DNA from 3 places in the Staphylococcus pseudintermedius genome. Region 2 is predicted to be linked to each of the others. Evidence: riboswitches for the same ligand, from Rfam matches in the RefSeq annotation. Region 2 holds a riboswitch; each other region holds the start of a gene.
What was found. A riboswitch is a leader RNA that binds a small molecule or an ion and turns the genes downstream of it on or off. The one in region 2 is predicted to bind S-adenosylmethionine.
Positions count from the first base shown of each region.

Region 1: another riboswitch for S-adenosylmethionine. It lies ahead of P3U61_RS00955 (LLM class flavin-dependent oxidoreductase); the one in region 2 lies ahead of metX (homoserine O-acetyltransferase MetX).
Region 3: another riboswitch for S-adenosylmethionine. It lies ahead of P3U61_RS09220 (methionine ABC transporter ATP-binding protein); the one in region 2 lies ahead of metX (homoserine O-acetyltransferase MetX).

Region 1 covers NZ_CP120150.1:231,580-239,271, reverse strand. Annotated here, with positions in the region: gene P3U61_RS00960 (sodium:solute symporter family protein) at 75-1,571, opposite strand; gene P3U61_RS00955 (LLM class flavin-dependent oxidoreductase) at 1,582-2,961, opposite strand; SAM riboswitch class I at 3,007-3,107, opposite strand; gene P3U61_RS00950 (O-acetylhomoserine aminocarboxypropyltransferase/cysteine synthase family protein) at 3,265-4,542, opposite strand; SAM riboswitch class I at 4,606-4,704, opposite strand; gene nrdG (anaerobic ribonucleoside-triphosphate reductase activating protein) at 4,902-5,441, opposite strand; gene nrdD (anaerobic ribonucleoside-triphosphate reductase) at 5,438-7,255, opposite strand.
Region 2 covers NZ_CP120150.1:14,136-21,827, forward strand. Annotated here, with positions in the region: gene serS (serine--tRNA ligase) at 1-91, shown strand, start outside; gene P3U61_RS00055 (AzlC family ABC transporter permease) at 405-1,097, shown strand; gene P3U61_RS00060 (AzlD domain-containing protein) at 1,094-1,423, shown strand; SAM riboswitch class I at 1,490-1,594, shown strand; gene metX (homoserine O-acetyltransferase MetX) at 1,678-2,643, shown strand; gene P3U61_RS00070 (DUF2232 domain-containing protein) at 2,875-3,786, shown strand; gene P3U61_RS00075 (DHH family phosphoesterase) at 3,791-5,758, shown strand; gene rplI (50S ribosomal protein L9) at 5,755-6,201, shown strand; gene P3U61_RS00085 (DUF6007 family protein) at 6,357-6,506, shown strand; gene dnaB (replicative DNA helicase) at 6,662-7,692, shown strand, end outside.
Region 3 covers NZ_CP120150.1:1,955,019-1,962,710, reverse strand. Annotated here, with positions in the region: gene P3U61_RS09250 (nitroreductase family protein) at 1-191, shown strand, start outside; gene P3U61_RS09245 (thioredoxin family protein) at 321-641, opposite strand; gene P3U61_RS09240 (arsenate reductase family protein) at 925-1,281, shown strand; gene gcvH (glycine cleavage system protein GcvH) at 1,355-1,735, shown strand; gene P3U61_RS09230 (toprim domain-containing protein) at 1,814-2,209, shown strand; gene P3U61_RS09225 (thioredoxin family protein) at 2,175-2,492, shown strand; SAM riboswitch class I at 2,530-2,639, shown strand; gene P3U61_RS09220 (methionine ABC transporter ATP-binding protein) at 2,735-3,763, shown strand; gene P3U61_RS09215 (methionine ABC transporter permease) at 3,756-4,451, shown strand; gene P3U61_RS09210 (MetQ/NlpA family ABC transporter substrate-binding protein) at 4,471-5,292, shown strand; gene P3U61_RS09205 (MetQ/NlpA family ABC transporter substrate-binding protein) at 5,421-6,239, shown strand; gene P3U61_RS09200 (polyprenyl-phosphate transporter PopT) at 6,536-7,396, opposite strand.

The DNA of each region.
Region 1 (7,692 bases), 220 kb from region 2:
TAATGCGAGAAGTAGTCCAACAAATATCCCTATATAACCATATAGCCAAATGGATAACATTTCATTTACAAACATTATGCTTCCCCCTTATCTACAGAAAGTTGGCTAGCACGATGGTGCATGACAGATGACATCACTGTAATTGCCAATATGCCTAATATTGTTGCGATAGCCCCAGCAGACATTGTACTTGGGATGACACCACCAAAATAAATAACGAGATAGGAAACTAAGCCTACAACCATCGATAGTTCTGCTGCACGGCCAGGTGCTTTTCGTTTCGCATATACCGCATGCAAAATAGGACCCATTGTACCGGCTGCAATACCCGAAATCCCAATCCACATGAAGTCACTCATATAGAGCGGTGGCTTCAAAACTAATAAAAACGATAAAAGTCCTACAACCGGCACAGAAACACGACTAATGCGAAAAGCAATTCGATTGGCTTTCTCTTCTTCAAGACTCACCCACTTCTGTTTGACAATCAGTTTTAAAAATAAATCATTCGCAAACACTGTAGAAATTGAAACAAACAAACCATCTGTAGTTGACATGGCTGCTGCCAATATAACGACACCGAATAAAGCAACAATGCCAGCAGGGAATGCCCACTCAATATATTGTAATAGGGCTAAATCTGAACTCTCAACTTGCCCACCTAATGCCACACGACTGAAAATACCGCCAAAAAGAACAAGTAAACAGATTGACATTACAAAAATATAAGTTCGAATCATGCGTCCTAAATCTTTTTCACTTTTTAAACCTAAAATTTTATTAAATAAGTGGGGCGCTGATGCAAAAGCCCATTGAATAATAATCGCGCCGATAATCATTGTAAAAGAGTGAAAGTGAACAGAGTCAGGATTAAAAACTTGGACTAAGTAATGATTTTGGTGGTTTAAGTTTTGTACAATACCCGAAAACGTATCATGGATGCTCCCCTTCCAAAATAGCACAATGCCAGAGATAAAAATGGTGAGACCAGCTACTGCCATCATGATAACTTGTAAGGCATCTGTATAAATATCTGCAAGTGCACCACCTACGTATACATAAAGCACAACAATGACTGTGATAACAATTAAACTTGAAAAGTAACTCATACCGAGTAAATATTTAAAAATCAAAGCGCCTGCGACAAGCTGACTTGCGATATAGAAAATATTAAATAATAAGATCATAGCTGTCCCAACACGTAAAATAGAACTGTCATAAAAATCGCCCAACCAATCTGGTAGTGAGAGGGATTGTTGTGTTGTGTTTAATGATCTGACTCTTTTAGCGACCATTAAAACGCCTGTAGGTCCACCGATAAACATCGCTAAAAATAACCATAAATTATTGAGGCCCCACGTATACGACCATCCTGGATAACCTAGAAAGGTTGCAGCACTTAAATACGTCGCTGCAAAAGACAAGCCTAGCGTACGTGGTCCAATCCTTCCAAAGCCCGTCGCAAAATCTGAAATACTTTTCATCTTTCTAGAACTGACAAAACCTACCGTAATCATGAGCGCCATAAAAACAATAAAGCCTATCCATGTATACACTTTAACGTCATTCATAATCATCCCCCTATATTTGTACTAAATTGACTTTTTTATTTCGCGCGGGATGTGTCGGTTTCACTTTCGTATGGCCTTTGCCAAACATGTTTTCACGTAAAGTTTCACCTTCATATTCTGTACGATATATACCTCTTTTTTGTAATTCAGGGATGATGAAGTCCACAAATTCTTCAAACGTACCTGGAGAATAGGCTTGTGCAATATTAAAACCGTCTGCACCGCCTTCATTCGCCCACAATTCCAATTGATCAGCAATTTGTGTTGGTGTGCCAATGAACTTAGCCGTCCCATTACCGAGCCCGTGGTTTTTCACCGCTTCCCGCAATGTCCATTTTCGATGTGGATCTTTTGTATACAAATTAAGATTGCCTTGCATCGCTTCTGTCTCTATATTTTCGATATATTCATCTGGATCATACTGAGAAAAATCAATACCCGTATGTCCGCTTAACAATGCGACTGAACCTTCATAACTGACTTCATTTTGCAGTGCTTCATATTTTTCATAAGCCTCTTCTTCAGTTTCACCGATAATAGGTAAAACCATTGGAAAAACAAGGATATCTTCACCATTACGGCCAAATTGTTGTGCCCTTGTACGAATGTCTGTGACATATGCTCGTAATGATTCAATAGAGGTATGTTTAGTAAACACAGCCTCTGCATGCTTCGCAGCAAACGTTTTACCTTTTTCGGAGGCACCAGCTTGAAATAAAACAGGTGTTCTTTGAGGGGAAGGCTCTACAAGATGCGGTCCAGGTATATCGAAAAATGTACCTTTATGGTGAATCGCATGAACTTTGGAAGGATCAGCATACGTATCTGTCTCACGCGTTTTAACAACTGCATCGTCCTCCCAACTGTCTTCCCACAGCTGATAACTCACTTGCAAGAATTCGTCAGCACGACTGTAACGCAGCGCTTTAGGCAAGCGTTCTTTTAAACCTAAGTTCACTGCCTCGCTTTCTAAATAAGACGTCACAACATTCCAACCTAATCGACCATTTGTCAGATGATCGAGTGTAGACAATTGACGGGCTAGTTTATACGGTTGTGCATAAGTAGTAGAAACAGTAGGTGCAATACCAATATGCTCCGTTACTGCTGCAATAGCAGAAACGAGTGGGATAGGGTCGTGTGCGGGGAGTTGAACTGCGTGTTTCACTGCGGCGTCATGGGACTGATTATAAACACTATAAGTACCTAATACATCAGCAATAAAAATACCATCAAATAAACCACGTTCTAAAGTTTGAGCTATATTCGTCCAATATTTTAAATTGTGGTGTGTCGCTCCTTTATCTTTTGGGTGTTTCCATAAACCTGCAGCATGGGGAGCGGGAGAGTTTTGGACGAATCCGTTAAAATGAATTTGTTTTCGTGTCATGAACATTACCTCCTAAAAATAGGAAGATAAGGCATAGTGAAAGTTGACTTATCTTCTAGCAATTGTGCTACTGGAATTGGCACAGTGAATCAATTCCTGTTGCCGAGATTTCATTGGGCCAGTCCCTCCATCTCTCTTGATAAGACGATGATGTATATTCATGGGGATACTTTTTAATTAATGAAAGGTAAAATCATGGCGGTAGAACAACTGCATCTTCCATATGAAGTTTCATTGTTTAAAAGCATTCATTTCAATCTACCGTATCATGAATTTCCCTTTATTTTGTGCGACGTTTAAAAATTAAAGTTTAGCAAAGCCTTTTTCCAAATCCGCAATAATATCATCGATATGCTCAAGGCCTATAGAAAGACGAATCGTTTCAGGGGCAATACCTGCTGCTGTTTGTTCTGCCTCCGTCAATTGTTGATGTGTCGTTGATGCGGGGTGGATGACAAGCGATTTGGCGTCTCCTACATTCGCTAACAAAGAAAATAATTCTAAGCCTTCAATAAATTTTTTGCCAGCTTCGTATCCACCTTTGACACCAAAGGTAAAGATGGAACTTGCGCCTTTTGGTAAATACTTCTCTTTTAACGCATAATACTCACTCGTTGGCAAGCCAGCATATTTAACCCATGCGACTTTGTCATGCTTTTCAAGATATTGTGCAACTTTTTCAGCATTTTCTACATGACGTTCTAACCGTAATGAAAGCGTCTCTAATCCTTGCGTTAGTAAAAATGCATTAAATGGTGAGATTGCTGCTCCTGTATCTCTTAATATTGTTGTTCGAATTTTAAAAGCAAGTGCGGCTTCACCAAACTTTTCACTGAATACTAAACCATGATAAGATGGATCGGGTTCACTTAATCCTGGAAACTTGCCATTATCCCAATTAAAATTACCTGCATCAACAATGACCCCGCCCATTGATGTTCCGTGTCCACCAATAAATTTGGTTGCAGAGTGAACAACAATGTTCGCGCCATGTTCAATCGGACGTGAAAGATAAGGCGTCGCGAATGTATTATCAACAATAAGTGGAATACCTTGTGCTTTTGTAATTGTTACAAGTGCATCAAAATCCTCAACATTACCTTCTGGATTACCAATCGTTTCTACAAATAAGGCCTTCGTATTGTCTTGAAGCGCATTTTCTATATGACTAACTTCTGTCGTATCGACTAATGTGACATCAATCCCATATTTCGGTAACGTATGTGTGAACAGTGTATGTGTCCCGCCATATAATGTAGAACTTGCTACGATATGATCACCCTTTTGCGCGACAGCTTGAATCGCATAAGTAATCGCTGCCATACCTGAAGCAACCGCTACACCAGCGACACCCCCTTCAAGTTCGGTTACCCGTGTTTCAAGAACGTTCGTTGTAGGATTCATCAGACGTGTGTAAATATTTCCAAGTTCATCTAAACCGAATAAATTCGCCGCATGTGCTGTATCGTCAAAAGTAAAAGATGTCGTTTGATAAATTGGTAAAGCACGTGAATGGCTACTTTCGTCGACTTCTTGTCCTGAGTGCAATTGCAACGTTTCAAATTTAAAATCACTTCTCATTTGACATTCCTCCTAATCATAAAAAATAAAAGCCTACCTGATAAAGATAGACTTTTACTAGAAGACTTATCTCTCAGGTAAAATCACCTGCAGGAATTAGCACCTAACTGAATAGGTTGCCTGGTTTCAAAGGGCCTGTCCCTCCACCAATCTTGATAAGTATGATTCAATTGTTAAAATGCAAGATGTATCGCGAAAATAGAACGGCCAATGCAATAACCGTGCGGGTGTTTTACTGGCTTTTAATGTTACAACAAGTCTATCTAACATCCTTAACGATGTCAATATACAAATCCGAATTTTCTTGCAAGTTGCAAAAATTCGAAAAATTATATTTATGAGAATCAGCACGCATCTGTTTATTCAATGTAAATCGACTGGCTCATCATCTTAGTTTTAATAAATTGATGAACATCAATGACACGTTGGTTTAATGACCCTTTATAGGGCAAATTAGGTTGATATAATTTTTGCATGAACATGCCGTCTACAATCACATCAGTTTGTTTTATGATCTCTGTCCGTTGGTCATTAGCACGCCATAAATATTCGAATAAATATCCCGTCCATATCCATAATGACTTTTCACGACCGTATCGTGCACGAAAAGCTTGAACAAGTGGCGCAACAACTTTCAAATTGCAAAAAGGTTCGCCTCCTAAAATACTTAATCCAGCTATATATTCTGGCGCACACGCATCAAGCACTTCTTCCATCACCGTATGCGTCATTGCTTCACCATAGCGAAAATGTTGGGCTGCTTTATTGTAGCAACCTTGACATTGAAATGGACAACCAGAGACATAAACACTACATCGGACACCTTCACCATCGACAAAACTTTGGTATTCGATTTTCGCAATATAACCGGCACCAGTGCTTACATCTAATACACTCATGATTGACGTACCTTCAGATGTTTGACTCGTGCACACATTTCTTTATGGCGGCCTTCAATCGTCGGACGTTGCACAGGATTACCAAGATAACCACATGTCCGCTTCACCACATCCACCGTTTCTGGATTTTGATTGCCACATTCCGGACAACGATAACCTGTCTCAGTCGTATCAAAATCACCTTCAAAACCGCAATCATAGCAATGGTCAATCGGAATGTTAGTCCCTAAATAACTCACTCGGTCATACGCATAATCCCATACAGTTTCGAGCGCTTTCACATTATGATCTAATTTAGGGTATTCACAGTAGTGGATATAGCCACCCGATGCTAAATAAGGGTAGTCTTTCTCAAAATCTAACTTTTCAAAGGGTGTGACATCTTTACGCACATCGTAGTGAAAAGAATTTTGGTAATAACCTTTATCTGTAATATCTGGTATGTCACCAAATGCTTCTCGATCCAAGCGACAAAAACGGTCCGTCAACGACTCGCTAGGCGTACTATAGATGCTAAACCATACATCATATTGATCTGTCCATTCAAGTTGATAATTTTTCATTTGTTTTAAAATATTTAATGTAAAATCTTTCGCTTCAGGATTCGTCTCCCAATTTGGACCAAAGAACACAGTCGCTGCTTCATATAATCCAATATAGCCCATCGAAATCGTTGCGCGTCGTTGGTTGAAAAATGTATCGACCGGATCTTCTTCATTAATTCGGTGTTTGAAAGCGCCACGTTTGTATAATATTGGTGCATTGTTCGGTACAGCTTCTTTCACACGCTCGATACGATAAACGAGCGCATCGTGTAGGACTTGCATCCGCTCATCAAACAAATCCCAAAAACGCGTCATATCACCAGCCGACTCAATCGCTATACGTGGAATGTTTAGCGTGACCACGCCTAAATTACAGCGCCCATTATTTTCAAACTCACCTTGTGCATTTTGCCATGCAGGTAAAAATGAGCGACATCCCATTGGCGCTTTAAAGTCACCTAAAAGTTCTACAGTTTTATCGTAATTCAAAATATCTGGATACATCCGCTTCATCGCACATTGTAACGCCAACTGTTTGATGTCATAATTCGGGTCTTCTGGTGCAAAATTAGTCCCTTTTTTAATGGAAAACACGAGTTTTGGAAATATCGCTGTAATGCGGTCTTTACCGAGTCCTTTAATCCGTGTCTTTAAAATTGCTGTTTGTACTTTGCGACTAAGCTCATCTATGCCTAATCCAAACCCTAATGTAACGAACGGCGTCTGACCATTTGAAGTATAGAGCGTATTAATTTCATATTCTAAACTTTCGACCGCATCTGCAATATCTTGGGTTACCCGTTTATCTACATAGTCATCAATTTGATCACTCTTAACAAATTCACGTGCAACCTCACGATGTTTCTCTTCATTAAACTTTGCATAATGACTCAATAATTCATCAACACGATCAATCGTGCAACCACCGTACTGACTGCTAGACACATTCGCAATAATTTGAACAAGTTGGGCCGCGGCAGTTTGAATTGACTTTGGAGATGTCACTTGTGCGTTCCCAATTTGAAAACCATGTGCCATCATTCCTTTCGCATCGATGAGACAACAGTTCGTTAGCGGTTGGAATGGATGGTAATCTAAATCATGGAAGTGAATTTCTCCTTTTTGATGCGCCATCGCAACATGCGGGGGTAATAAATGTTGTAACGCGTATGATTTTGAAACGACACCTGCCGTTAAATCGCGCATTGTTGAAAAAGTCTCACTATCCTTATTAGCATTTTCATTTACAATCGTTGGATCTTTTGTCATTAAACCTGTTAATTGTTTTTCAAGTTGTGTCAAAATATCACTCTTTTCTATATGTAGTGTCTATAAACAATCATAAACACCATATATAGTGATTTTCAAATGATATCTGAATCATTAACCGATTTGTCATTTCTTTTTTAACATTATGTGAACAAAGCGTTGTGAGATAGAAGGTGTCAAAAGGAACTTCATCGTACGATTTTTTTTAGTTAAATCACGTGTATCGTCGTTAGATTTGTTGGGGATGGATTTTAAATATGAGGAATATCTCTATGTATTATCGCATTGTGAGAAACGAGTCAGATGAGAAATAAGCGATAATAAAAACCCCCTCACTTTGAATAAAAAGTGAAGGGTCGTGTGTGAAATCTTAAAGCAATACACACTCACTGTTCTCAGTAGGTGTACCATTGCTTTGATTGTCCATTGGCTATGAA
Region 2 (7,692 bases):
AGAGAACTATCAAAATGAAGATGGTACGATTACAGTGCCTGAAGCGTTAGTCCCATTCATGGGTGGTCAAACAGTTATCAAACCGCTTTAAGATAAAATGGACGTTACAAACAACCCAATATAGAATAGCTGAAATCAAAACAGGAGGTCGTATTTTTAATATGTGACCTCCTGTTTTTTTAGCATGTGAAGAGGGTAGGGGGGTAAAAAGTAATCAAAATAACAAAATAAGACGCACCTCATCAATTATTATCTCAATATTCTAAAATTAACATAAAAAGCCATAATATCATCATTTCTAGACGGTAGGTTAGACTGAGGGATGAATGAGGTGAGACTTACTTTATAGCAAGATGGTATATGTTGTACTATAATAAGAATAATTTTCAAGGGGGTGAGTCTCAATGCCTTACACTACATTTAAACAAGGCATCCGCGATTGTCTCCCTACTGTACTAGGCTATGCTGGGGTAGGCTTTTCATTTGGAATTGTGAGTGTCGCATCAGGCTTCAACATTTTAGAAATATTACTGCTCTCATTACTTGTTTATGCAGGGGCAGCACAATTTATTATTATTGCGCTCATTGCCGTACAAACGCCGATCTGGGTCATTGTGCTCACTGCGATGATTGTCAATAGCCGTATGTTTTTATTAAGCATGACATTGGCGCCGAATTTCAAACATGATCATTTCATACATAGGGTAGGGGTAGGGTCTTTGTTGACGGATGAGACATTTGCTGTTGCAATCACGCCTTATTCGAAAGGACATACGATGACATATCAGTGGATGTATGGCTTAAATCTACTGGCCTACTTATTTTGGGCATTGGTTACTGTGCTCGGTGGATTGTTAGGTGACTTTTTCCAACATCCAGAAGTATTTGGATTGGACTACGCGATCACTGCGATGTTTATCTTTTTAGCAATTTCACAATTTGAGGGCATTACGAAATCGAAATTACGTGTGTATCTCTATTTAGTTGCAATCGTCATTGTTATGATGTTACTACTCAGTTTGTTTTTGCCTTCGTATTTAGCAATTTTACTTGCATCGACTTTAAGTGCGACGATAGGGATGGTGATTGACCGATGAGCATGTACGTATTTTGGACGATTTTTTTAGCAGGACTTGGGACTTTACTTATCAGAATCACACCTTTTGTCATGATTTCACGTATGGAACTGTCTGACAAGATGCTTAAGTGGCTGACGTTTATTCCGATTACATTATTTACTGCATTAGTGGTCGATGGGTTCATTCAGCAACAAGAAGGCGTGATGGGTTATACATTGAATTGGCACTTTATCATCGCGCTCATTCCGACGCTTATCATTGCTTTTTGGACGAGACGTTTAACGATAACAGTTATTGTCGGTATGGTAAGTGTGGCACTGTTGAGAATTATCGGATTATTCTAACAATCATTTGCATACGTGATAGGTTTGCGGTATGATTAAAGACACAACATAACTTTATTAAAAATAAGCTTATTAAGAGAAGTTGAGGGATTTGGCCCAGTGACACTTCAGCAACCACTTATCGTTATAAGTACGGTGCTACAACCAACCACGTTATGTGGATGATAAGTTCATTTAAAAACTGACTTATAAACGTTGTATAGCCGTCAAAGGTTGTACAGCTTTTTTAATTTTTAGAGGGAGGGCAGACTGAAATGGTGAATTATCGCGTGGACACATTAGCATTAGGTGCATTTACGACAGAATCAGGTGAAACGATTGAAAATTTGAAGCTTCAGTATGAATATGTAGGTTATCCTGGCCAGCCACTCGTCGTCGTATGTCATGCGTTGACAGGTAACCATCTCACTTATGGGACAGAAGACAATCCAGGGTGGTGGCGAGAGATTATTGATGGGGGATACATGCCAGTTCATGATTACCAATTTTTGACATTTAATGTCATTGGTAGTCCGTTTGGGTCGAGTTCTCGTCTAACAGATCCCAACTTCCCACAAAAACTCACCTTGCGAGATATTGTGCGTGCTCTCGAAAAAGGCATTGAAGCACTCGGTCATCAAAAAATAGACATTCTCATCGGAGGCTCTTTAGGTGGCATGCAAGTAATGGAGCTCCTCTACAATCAAAAGTTCGAAGTGAAAAAGGCAGTCATTTTAGCAGCTACTGAAAAGACATCTTCTTATAGTCGGGCGTTTAATGAAATAGCGAGACAAGCCATCCATTTAGCAGGAGAAGAAGGATTAAGTATCGCGCGGCAACTCGGCTTTTTAACGTACCGGTCCTCTAAAAGTTATGACGCCCGCTTCACACCTGATGAAGTCGTGTTATATCAAAAGCACCAAGGCGATAAATTTAAAGAACAGTTTGATTTGCAATGTTATTTAACACTTCTTGATGTGTTAGACAGTCATGACATTCACCATGGTAGAGATGATGTCGCAAACGTATTCCAATCATTAGACACGAAAGTTCTCACGCTCGGCTTTACAGATGACTTGCTGTATCCAGATGACCAAGTTGCTGCGTTAGGCTGTTATTTCAAATATCATCGCCATTTCTTTGTGCCTGATAATGTAGGACATGATGGCTTTTTATTGAATTTTAATGATTGGGCGCCGTACCTGTATCATTTCCTAAAAGTTTCACGATTTAGACGCTAACTTTAGACGAAAACGTTACATTTTTGTTATAATTGCGTCAACTAAGAATACTAGACAAGAAGCTATATTTTAGGGATAATAGCTAAAATATAGCTTTTCTAATGTGTTCAAGAAAGTGACGTTTTGTAATTCAATTGTAAGACGCGTGAAATCATGTGGCGCAAATTGTATTCATATTACAAAGCCTGTAAAATAGAATTTATAGACTATAATAGTTTGGAAGTGGCGTCTTTGTTTTCGAAAATTAATCCTAAAGCAACCCTAATCAGCATTGTGGCGTTGTTAGTGGTGACTTTAGTTATACATGTTATGCCTGGATTAGCAATCATTTTGGCATGCTTTAGTTTAATCCCAGGTATCGTTTTATGGTACCAATCTAAGCATTCGTTTGGCTTAGTCGCACTTATTGCGATTATTCTCTCAACGCTCACAGGCAACGTTTTTGTGATGACATTTTTAATCATTATTTTAGTTTTAAGTATGGTCATCAGTCAGTTATTAATCCAACGTGCATCTAAAGAGCGCATCTTATATTTAACGACATTCGTGGCAAGTGTTTTAACATTAAGTGCGATGATGATTTTACAAACTTTGAAAAAAATCCCGTATGCTGACGACTTATTGCAACCGTATCGTGCAATAATGCATCAAGCTGCAGAGTTAGAAAATTTAGATCAACAAGCTCAAGAGATTTTAAACAATTCGATTCAACAACTCGCAATACAGTTGCCGGGGATGATTGTAGTAGCGATTGCTATTTACGTGTTCATTACATTGCTCATCATTTTCCCGATTTTACGTAAGTTCAAAGTGGCAACACCTGTATTTCGCCCACTATTTTTCTGGCAAATGAAGCGTTCAGTTTTCATTATGTATGCATTGGCATTATTAACAACGATTACAACACAACCTGCCACTACACCGAACAGCATTGGCATTAATTTCCAAATCGTTTTAGGTTTCTTATTAGTGATTCAAGGTTTAAGTTTTATTCATTTCTTTGCATCTATTAAAAGAATGCCCGGCGTGTTAAAAGTGATTTTAGTGATTGTCGGTGTACTGTTTTATCCAATGACACGCCTCATTGGTTTACTCGATTTGGGGTTGAATTTAAAACGTATGATAAAAAACGATAAGAGGTGACAAGATGAATCGTCATTCAATGAAGAAAGCGTTGATCGTACCTTTTTTAGTGATTACCGTTACAGCAATCATCATTGTAGGTCTATCCTTTTTCTTTAATCAGTGGCTTGCGTTTATCGCTGCTATCCTGTTATTTGTCATGCTCATTATCAGTGTCTTTATTTTTAGACGTTTCTATCGTTATTTAGATCGTTATTTAGATGATTTGAGTGGCAAAATATCAGTAGGTAGTGATCGTGCAGTCAAAACAATGCCACTAGGTTTGATTGTGTTAAATGAAAATGACCAAATTGAGTGGGTCAACCCTTTCATGTCAGAGCGGATTGAAAGGAATGTCATTTCAGATCCAATCAATGAAGTGTACCCGAATATTTTAAAGCAACTCGAAAAGGCGAAAGAAATCGAAATAGCAGATGGTGCGTATGCCTATCGTGTCCGTTATTCAGAAAAAGAACATATTTTGTATTTTATAGATATGACGGAAGAAGCCACCATCCAACAAGCGTACGATGATCAACAGCCGATTATTGCGACATTGTTTTTAGATAACTATGACGAAATTACGCAAAATATGAACGATACACAACGTTCTGAAATCAACTCGATGGTGACACGTGTCATTAGTCGTTGGGCACAAGAACATAATGTGTATTTCAAGCGTTATAGTTCCGATCAATTTATTGCTTATTTGAATCGTCGTATTTTACGTGAATTAGAAGAGACAAAGTTTGATATTTTAAGCCAGCTTCGTGAAAAAAGTGTCGGTTATCGCGCACAACTCACTTTAAGTATCGGTGTCGGTGAAGGCTCAGAAAACTTAATTGACCTGGGTGAATTGTCACAATCTGGTCTTGATCTCGCGTTAGGTCGTGGTGGTGACCAAGTTGCGATTAAAAATATGAATGGCAACGTCCGTTTTTATGGCGGTAAGACTGACCCGATGGAAAAACGTACTCGTGTGAGAGCGCGTGTCATTTCCCATGCGTTGAAAGATATCCTATTAGAAGGCGACAAAGTCATCGTGATGGGACATAAACGCCCAGACTTAGATGCGATTGGTGCGGCGATTGGTGTGACCCGATTTGCGATGATGAACAACTTGGAAGCGTATATCGTGTTAAATGAGTCTGACATCGACCCTACATTACGTCGTGTGATGGATGAAATCGATGAAAAGCCTGAATTGAAGGAGCGCTTTGTGACGTCCGATGATGCATGGAATATGATGACATCTCGTACAACACTTGTCGTCGTTGATACGCATAAACCGGAAATGGTCATTGACGAGAACATTTTAAATAAAGCCAATCGTAAAGTGGTCATTGATCATCACCGTCGTGGCGAAAGCTTTATCTCAAGTCCGTTACTCGTCTACATGGAGCCATATGCAAGCTCTACCGCAGAACTTGTCACAGAGCTACTCGAGTATCAACCGACTGAACAACGCTTAACACGCTTAGAATCGACTGTGATGTATGCAGGTATCATCGTTGATACACGTAACTTTACATTGCGTACAGGCTCGCGTACATTTGATGCAGCAAGTTATCTCCGTGCGCATGGAGCCGATACAATCTTAACGCAACATTTCTTAAAAGATGATATTGAGACGTATATTAACCGTTCAGAGTTGATTCGTACGGTGAAATTACAAGAGAATGGTATCGCAATCGCACATGGTCCGGATGACAAAATCTATCATCCTGTGACCGTAGCCCAAGCAGCAGATGAATTGTTGAGTCTTGATGGCGTGGAAGCGGCGTATGTCGTTGCGCGTCGTGAAGAAAATCTCATTGGTATGTCTGCCCGTTCACTTGGCGAATTCAACGTCCAACTCACTATGGAAGCGTTGGGCGGTGGCGGTCATCTCACAAACGCTGCAACGCAACTAGAGGGCGTGACTGTTGAAGCGGCTATCGAAAAGTTACAACAAGCGATTAATGAACAATTGGATAGGAGTGACGAATCATGAAAGTGATTTTTACACAAGATGTTAAAGGTAAAGGGAAACAAGGTGAAGTTAAAGACGTGCCAGTCGGTTATGCGAACAACTTCTTAATCAAAAATGGTTATGCTGTTGAAGCAACACCAGGGAACTTGAAACAATTAGAACAAAAAAATAAACGTATTGAAAAAGACAAACAACAAGAGCTTGAAGATGCAAAAGCGTTAAAAGAACGTTTAGCAGCGCTTGAAGTTGAAGTGAAAGCGAAATCGGGTGAAGGCGGTAAATTGTTCGGTTCTATTAGTACGAAACAAATCGCTGAAGCATTGAAAGCGCAACATGATATTAAGATCGATAAACGTAAAATGGAATTGCCACACGGTATTCACGCGTTAGGTTATACGAATGTGCCTGTGAAACTGCATAAAGAGGTAGAAGGTACGATTCGTGTGCATACTGTAGAGCAATAATGATAGGGTTGTGAAGAAAGCTGGTGCAGAGGTCACCGGCTTTTTTCATATATCATTTGTAATACTATAGAGTAAAAGCGGTTTAAAAAGGATTTGATAAAATGGAGAATATATCTAAAGAATTAAAAAGATATGTGTGGGTTTATATGATCTCTATGATTCCAATGTCCTTCATTATCAGAGTTTTACCTAAAGACAGTCTTTTTGAAATAATCATGTCACTTATCATTGTGGTGCTATCTTCTATTGGTTTATCAACTGTGGTGATTTACATCTTATATTTGATAAAGAAAAGGAAGTCATAAAGCGTATGATGTGTATGTTAAATTCATGAATTTTAAGACATGTGCGTATATCAGCAATTTACATTTTTGAACATGCTGAATCATGTATTGTGATTCGGTTTAGGTTATTATAGAATATGTTAAGTATATGTCATGAAAGTGAGGAGGTCATTGGCATGGATGAAATGTATGAACATAATCGAATGCCACACAGTCATGAGGCGGAACAATCTGTACTGGGGGCGATTTTTCTCGACCCAGAATTGATGTCGTCCACGCAAGAAATTTTGTTGCCTGAATCATTTTATCGTGGTGCGCATCAGCATATTTTCCGTGCGATGATGGACCTGAATGAAGATGGTAAAGATATTGACATTGTGACTGTTTTGGATCGACTCACACAAGAAGGGGTCGTGAATGAAGCGGGAGGTCCCCAATATCTTGCTGAAATTACATCGAATGTACCGACAACGCGAAATATTCAATACTACACAGACGTGGTGTTCAAAAATGCAGTCAAACGTAAGCTCATTCACACTGCGGATAGTATTGCGAATGATGGCTATAACGATGAATTAGATTTAGATACCGTGCTGAATGATGCAGAACGTCGTATCTTGGAACTGTCTTCTACACGTGAGAGTGACGGTTTTAAAGATATTCGTGACGTATTAGGACAAGTTTATGATAATGCGGAACAATTGGATCAGAATAGTGGTCAAACGCCAGGCATTCCGACAGGTTACCGCGATTTAGACCAGATGACAGCAGGCTTTAATCGTAATGATTTGATTATTTTAGCGGCGCGACCTTCAGTAGGTAAGACTGCCTTCGCTCTTAATATTGCGCAAAAAGTAGCCACACATGAAGATCAATATACGGTCGGCATTTTCTCATTAGAGATGGGTGCAGACCAATTGGCGACACGTATGATTTGTAGTTCGGGCAATGTCGATTCGAACCGTTTACGTACGGGGACGATGACTGAGGAGGATTGGAATCGATTTACAGTGGCAGTCGGTAAACTGTCTCGGACGAAAATTTTTATTGATGATACACCAGGTGTGCGGATTACCGATATTCGTTCAAAATGTCGTCGTTTAAAGCAAGAACATGGACTGGATATGATTGTGATTGACTACTTACAATTGATTCAAGGAAGTGGTTCACGTGCATCGGATAACCGTCAACAAGAAGTGTCAGAGAT
Region 3 (7,692 bases), 630 kb from region 2:
TACTGTATGAAAAAGGTATCGGGACATGTTGGAAAACACCAGAATATATTTTTAAACCTAAAGTGCGTGCGGCGTTTGGTGTAGGTCCAGATGAAAAGTTGATTGGTTTTCTGTATTTAACAGATTTAAAAGAGGAAGACAAATTTCGTAAAGTACCGCGTAAAAACAAAGCGATGATTACAGAGTTTTAAAGGGGACTGTATTGTTTTACATTGTTGAGACTGCATCTTCAATCAATGTGAAGGATTTGTATATTAAAATAGGAAGAGGCTAGGGCACAATTGAAAGTACTCCTAGCCTCTTTCTACGATATTTGAAAACTAGCCTAAACTTTCAGCCAAATAGCTTTCGACTTGTTCAGGTGACTTAGCATTTGCAGAATGTAAGTGGTGCAGCTTTTCGCCATTTTGGAAGATTAAAAGACTCGGAATACCCATCACTTCATATTGCGTTGCTGCGTCTTCTAATTCATCACGATTAACTGCATACCATTCGTATTGGTTATATTTTTCAACGATTGGGTCAATCCACATATCCATCGCCCTACAGTCAGGGCACCAACCGGCTTCGAATTTAATGATGACAGGTTCGTTACTTTGAATCACTTGATTGAATGCATCCATAGTTGTAATACTTTGCATGTTAGACCTCTCCTTTTAACTGATAAGTAACGATATTATAACGAATTTTATAAGAGAAGTCACCCGTACAAATTGGTGAACAGATTTTGGGACGTACAGCGCACACTCCAAAAATCGTTCTGAAGTTAACTCAAAAAGTAATCGTAGTGACGGTAATCAATTTATTGCTATTTATTTGTTATAGCGCAAAAGTTGTATATGTTGAAGTTTGCATGCTAAAAATACAAGCATTTTAAATAATAATTTGTTATATTTAAATTAATTTGAACGAGGAGGTTTAATGATGATTAAATTTTATCAATATCCAAACTGTACAACTTGTAAAAAAGCGGCCAAGTTTTTATCAGATAATGGCGTGAGCTTTGAACCTATTGATATTACACAACATACACCGACAAAAGAAGAGTTTCGTCAAATCATTCAAAAATCAGATTTAGAAATAAAAAAATTCTTCAACACGCACGGTGCAAAATATAAGGAATTGAATTTAAAAGACCGATTAGGTGAGATGAGTGATGAAGAAAAATTAGAATTACTCGCATCTGATGGTATGTTAGTGAAAAGGCCACTTGCGGTTTCTGGTGATACGGTCACAGTTGGTTTTAAAGAAGCCGACTATCGTGACATTTGGGTGTCATAAAATAGTTGATTGAACCGTTGCAATGTGTCATGATTAACTTGTAACCGTAATCATTAAATAGGAGGGGATTCAAGTGGCAGTGCCAAGTGGATTAAAATATTCAAAAGAACATGAATGGGTAAAAGTTGAAGGAAATACTGCAATCATTGGTATTACTGACTTTGCACAAAGCGAACTTGGGGATATCGTTTTCGTTGAGCTTCCAGAAGTAGAAGACGAATTAACAGAAGGCGAAACTTTTGGTAGTGTAGAATCTGTTAAAACAGTATCTGAGTTATATTCTCCAGTATCTGGTAAAGTCGTTGCAGTGAATGAAAACTTAGAAGATGCACCAGAAGCAGTTAACGAATCACCATACGAGGAAGCTTGGATGGTTAAAGTTGAATTGAAAGACGAAAGTGAACTAGACGCATTATTAGATGCAGCTGGTTACGAAAAAATGATTGGCGAATAATATCAAAATGAGAACTCCTGGGTAATTTAGTTATCAAGGAGTTTTTTATACTCAAATATTTTTTAGAAGGTGAAGACCATGACGATGATCCATAAGGTTATTGTTGTTGAAGGGAAATCTGATAAAAAACGTGTTCAAGAAGTGTTGTTAGAGCCTGTCGAAATTATTTGTACTCATGGCACGATGGGAATCGAAAAGTTAGACAATATGATTGAATATTTGTATGATAAACAAGTCTACATTTTAGTCGATGCAGATGCAGAAGGTCGTCGCATTCGCAAATGGTTTACGACATATTTGAGTGAAAGTACTGGTATTTTCATAGATACAAAATATAGTGAAGTTGCCCGTTGTCCACGCGATTACCTCTCAAATGTATTGCAGCATTTTGACTTTAAGGTGAAGCAAGACTTTTATGTAAAAGGGAAGTATTCATATCATGAGTGTTTCAAAGCAATTGAACAATATATCTAAACATTTTGATCAAAGTGTACATCTGATTTTTGGTTACACACCGATGTGTGGCACATGTAAAATAGCAGAACGCATGTTGGATATCTCGAATGAAATCACCCAGTTGCCGATTGTAAAGTTAGACCTGAATTATCACCCTGAGTGGAGCCAAGAAAAAGAAATTCAATCGGTCCCTATTTTAATCATCATGCGCTACGATCAAGAAGTAGAGAGGCTCTATGCATTCCATTCTGTGCCGTACTTGCTAGAAAAATTTAAAAAAGTCATTGACGACAGTGAATGACGATGATAATATAATAATCAATCGAATAGTCAGAAAACTCTTATCCAGAGTGGCGGAGGGATGTGCCCTATGAAGCCCGGCAACCGTCTATATTATAGAAATGGTGCCAATTCACATAAAGCAACGATTTGCTTTTGAAGATGAGAGAAAAGCGTTTATATTGATGCTTTCTCTTTTTTCTTTAAAAGGGAAAGCATTTTTTATTCCAAATTTTTTAAAGTAGCAACACAGGGAGGAACAGTATGATCACACTTAAAAATATAGTGAAAAAGTACGAAAGCAAGACGAAATCTGTTACTGCTGTTGATGGTGTCAATCTTGAAATTGAAAAAGGTAAGATTTACGGCATTATTGGATTTTCGGGTGCAGGTAAAAGTACTTTAGTCCGTTTATTTAATCATTTAGAAAAACCAACCTCAGGGGAAGTGATTATTGGTGGTGACAATATCGGACAATTAAGTCCAGATGAATTACGACGAAAGCGTCAAAAGGTAAGTATGATTTTCCAACATTTCAATTTATTGTGGTCAAGAACTGTACTAGAGAACATTATTTTTCCACTTGAAATTGCTGGCATGCCGAAAAATGAAGCGAAAAGACGTGCACAAGAATTAATTTCACGTGTGGGCTTACAAGGTAGGGAACATGCCTATCCATCAGAATTGTCAGGAGGCCAAAAGCAACGTGTCGGTATCGCGCGCGCATTGGCTAATGATCCAGAAGTATTGTTATGTGATGAGGCAACAAGTGCATTGGATCCTCAAACGACCGATGAAATTTTAGATTTATTATTACAGCTCAAAACTGAGAAAAATTTAACAATTATAATGATTACACATGAAATGCATGTCATTCGTCGTATTTGTGATGAAGTGGCAGTTATGGAAAATGGCCGTGTAATTGAAGAGGGAAAAGTGTCACACATTTTCGAGCACCCACAACATCAAGTGACACGCCGATTCGTTCAAGAGGATTTGAAACCGAGTGATGATAGCGAGGATTTAGCAAAAACTTTTAAATTAGATAAAGATGAAGTCTTGGCTAAACTGATTTTTTCTGGTGAAAACGCAACACACCCAGTTGTATCACATTTAACCCAAAAACACGGCATTTCAGTGAATATTTTAGAGGGTAATATCAAGCATTCTAAAACGGGTACATTAGGTTATCTATTGTTACACATTGAACAATTTTCGAGTATCAACTTTGATCAAATTCAAGCAGAGTTAAGGGCGCAAAACGTTGAGATAGAGGTGGTTAGCCATGGGTAAAAGTTTTAGCGAAATCTTGCAAGAAATGATTACAATGCCAAATGTACGTTGGCCGGATGTATGGGAAGCGACGTACGAAACATTGTATATGACCGTTATTTCAACAGCGTTTTCATTTGTTTTAGGTTTAATCTTAGGTGTGATTTTATTTTTAACATCCAAGAGTGAAACGAAAATCGGACGCGTCTTTTACAACATTGTATCGTTCGTGGTGAATTTATTCAGGGCGATACCGTTCATTATTTTAATTTTGCTCTTAATTCCATTTACAAGTTTGGTGCTTGGTACGATTAGTGGTCCAACAGGGGCATTACCTGCATTGATCATCGGTGCTTCACCATTCTATGGCCGTTTAGTGGAAATTGCATTAAAAGAAATTGATAAAGGTGTTATCGAAGCAGCACGTTCAATGGGGGCAACAACTTGGAATATCGTACTTAAAGTGCTGATTCCTGAATCATTACCCGCGCTTATTTCAGGTATTACTGTAACAGCAATTGCATTAGTCGGTTCAACAGCGGTAGCCGGAGTGATTGGTGCTGGAGGATTAGGTAACCTTGCTTACCTTACAGGGTTCACGCGTAACCAAAATGATGTCATCTTAGTATCAACTATTTTAATTTTAATTTTAGTATTTTTAATTCAATTTCTTGGGGATTGGATTACAAATAGAATTGATAAACGTTAATGATTAAGGAGAATGTGGAATGAAAAGGATTTTATCAATTATTGTTATTTTAGCTTTAGCCATTGGACTTGCTGCATGTGGAAATAAGTCAGCAGAAAAAAAGGATGACAAAAAAATCGTTGTTGGTGCTTCGCCAGCGCCACATGCTGAAATACTAGAACAAGCGAAACCATTATTAAAAGACAAAGGTTATGACTTAGAAATTAAAACAATTAACGATTACACAACGCCAAACAAATTACTAGATGCTGGAGAATTAGATGCAAACTTTTTCCAACATACACCTTATTTAGATACTGAGAAAAAAGAAAAAGGTTATAAAATTGAATCAGCAGGTGACGTTCACATCGAACCAATGGCTGTATATTCTCACAAGTATAAGCGTTTAAAAGATTTGCCAAACGGTGCTGAAATTTTCGTTTCTAACAATCCAGCAGAACAAGGACGTTTCTTAAAATTCTTTGTTGATGCAGGTTTAATTAAAATTAAAGACGGTGTTAAAATTCAAAATGCAACATTTGACGACATTGTAGAAAATAAAAAAGACATCAAGTTTAATAGTAAACAAGCTGCAGAATTTTTACCAAAAACGTTCCAAAATGATGAAGGCGATGCGGTAATCATCAACTCTAACTTTGCAATCGAACAAAAATTAAACCCTCAAAAAGATTCAATTGCTGTTGAAAAAGGTGAAGACAATCCTTATGCAAACTTAATCGCTGTTAAAGAGGGCCATAAAGACGATGAAAAAATCAAAGCTTTAATGGAAGTGTTACATTCTAAAGACATTAAAGATTTCATTAAGAAAAAGTATGATGGTGCTGTATTGCCAGCAGAGTAAGGTGAGATGCACAAATATTTAATATGAAATAAAAAAACAACATGTGGTGTGATGGGGAAAGTCATTCAAATGGGCTAAACTTTCACACCCTAATCATTTAAAATAGGTCAGATGGGAGAGGAATGTATATGAAAAAATTATCTGTATTATTCATGGCAATTGCTGCATTCGTAGTTGTTTTAGCAGCCTGTGGTAAAGGAAATAATGAAAGTGATGATAAAAAAATCGTTGTTGCAGCAACACCGACACCCCATGGACAAGTCGCTAAAAAAGCTGGAGAAATCATGAAGAAAAAGGGCTATGAAGTTGAAATTCGCGAAGTCAATGATTATAAAATTCCGAACAAGTTATTGGATAAAGGCGATGTAGATGCCAACCTTTTTCAACACGTACCTTATCTAAAAGCTGAACAAAAGTCACACGGTTACCAAATTGAAGAAGTAGGTAAAGTGTTAACAACACCAATGGCTGTATACAGTAAAAAGCATAAAAGCTTAAAAGACTTACCAGACGGTGCTAAAATCTATATTTCAAACAATCCAGCTGAAGAGGGGCGTTTCTTATCATTCTTTGTGAAAGCAGGCCTAATCAAAATTAAAGATGGGGTTAAAATCGAAGACGCAAAATTAGATGATATTGTAGAAAACAAAAAGCATTTAGAGTTTGATAACCAACAAGGCGCAGAATTTTTACCAAAAACTTATAATAATGGTGAAGGTGATGCGGTGATTATGAACTCAAACTATGCAATCGATAATGGATTGAAGCCGTTGAAAGATTCGATTGCAGTAGAAGATGAATCATCGCCGTTTGCCAATATTTTAGCTGTTCAAAAAGGACACAAAAACGATGAGAAGTATCAAGAGTTCTTAAAAGCATTACAGTCAGATGAAGTGCGCGATTATATTAACAAAGAGTTTGATGGTGCTGTCATTCCTGCGAAGTAATGTTTTGGTTCGCATATTATATACAATGAGTTGGAGAAATAGGATGACTATTTAAAACGGGTGACACTTCCGGGATCAGCTGAAGTCTCAACGCGATTTGTCAATATATCGTTATTATTTTTATAGAAGACAGATGGGCTTTTCGGGGGCAGTACAGAAATCTTATATGTCACAAAGATTTCGTCGTACTGTCCCCGAAAGACTGGCTAGACTTCCAAAAGAACTATTCCGTTTTTCTTCCTACTAATAACATCAAAAAGCACACATGATCATAATGGTTCACGTGTGCTTTTAATTTATTTTGTTTCAACTTCGGAAGTAAATAGACCTAAGACGTAACTGATAACAAAACCGATAATGAGTGTTACGATAGAAACCAACCATGAGAGTCCTGATGTCGGTAGGCCTGGGAACACTGAGAAAAGTGAGCCGATGACAAGCCCTAATATCGCAGCATATGTTAAATACGTATAATGTTCAAGTAAAAATGTAATGATCTTACTTGCAATAACAAAACCGATGACGACACCGACGCCGACTAATAAAATGACAGGAAGCCCTTCAAAGTTAAAACGAACAGCTTCTGAAATAGAAAATGTCACTGTACTGTAGACGCCGAATAATAATAAAACGAACGAGCCTGAAATACCGGGCAGTAGCATCGCACTTGATGCACAAATCCCAGCTATTAAATATTTTATCAACATCGGTCCTGATACATCGATGTGTGAAGGTACAGCATGATTACTATCGCCTTTGAAAAATGCCATTGATGCTAAAATAATGACGCAGACAAGCATAACGAGCCAATGCTGAATCTGATATGTCTGTCTATATCTTGAGATGCGCAATAAAAATGGAATAATCCCTAGTATCAGTCCAAAGAAAAAGAACATAGTCGGGACAGGATGCTTCGCTAATAAGTAATTAATAACACTACTTAAAATACCGATTGCTAAGCCCATACCAATCACTATCGGTAATAAAAATAAAATACTCTTTTTAAAATTTTTTGAGAAAACACCACTTACAGATTGAATAAAATCATCATATATTCCGAGTAATAACGCAATTGTACCGCCACTTACACCTGGGATTAAATCACTGACACCCATTGCGAAACCACGAGGAATATTAGAAAGTTTAAATTTCGACATAATTATAATCCTTTCTTTTTTGTCCATACATCATAACATATTATACCCATTTTCTATTAGTGATAATATCATCTTGATTTGAATGAGAACAGAGTGCTTTTAATTATCAATAACGTTTCTAAAAAAGTTTGTAAGAATGATTCTTCTACAAACTGAATATATAACGCTAAACGGTTTATCAATCCCTTTATTTCAGTTATAATAAGCAACTAGATAGATTTGAAAACCTTTTGACGTTACATTAAAATTATTATAAACTAAACTATGGAATCTAACATTATTTTGGAGGGAATATT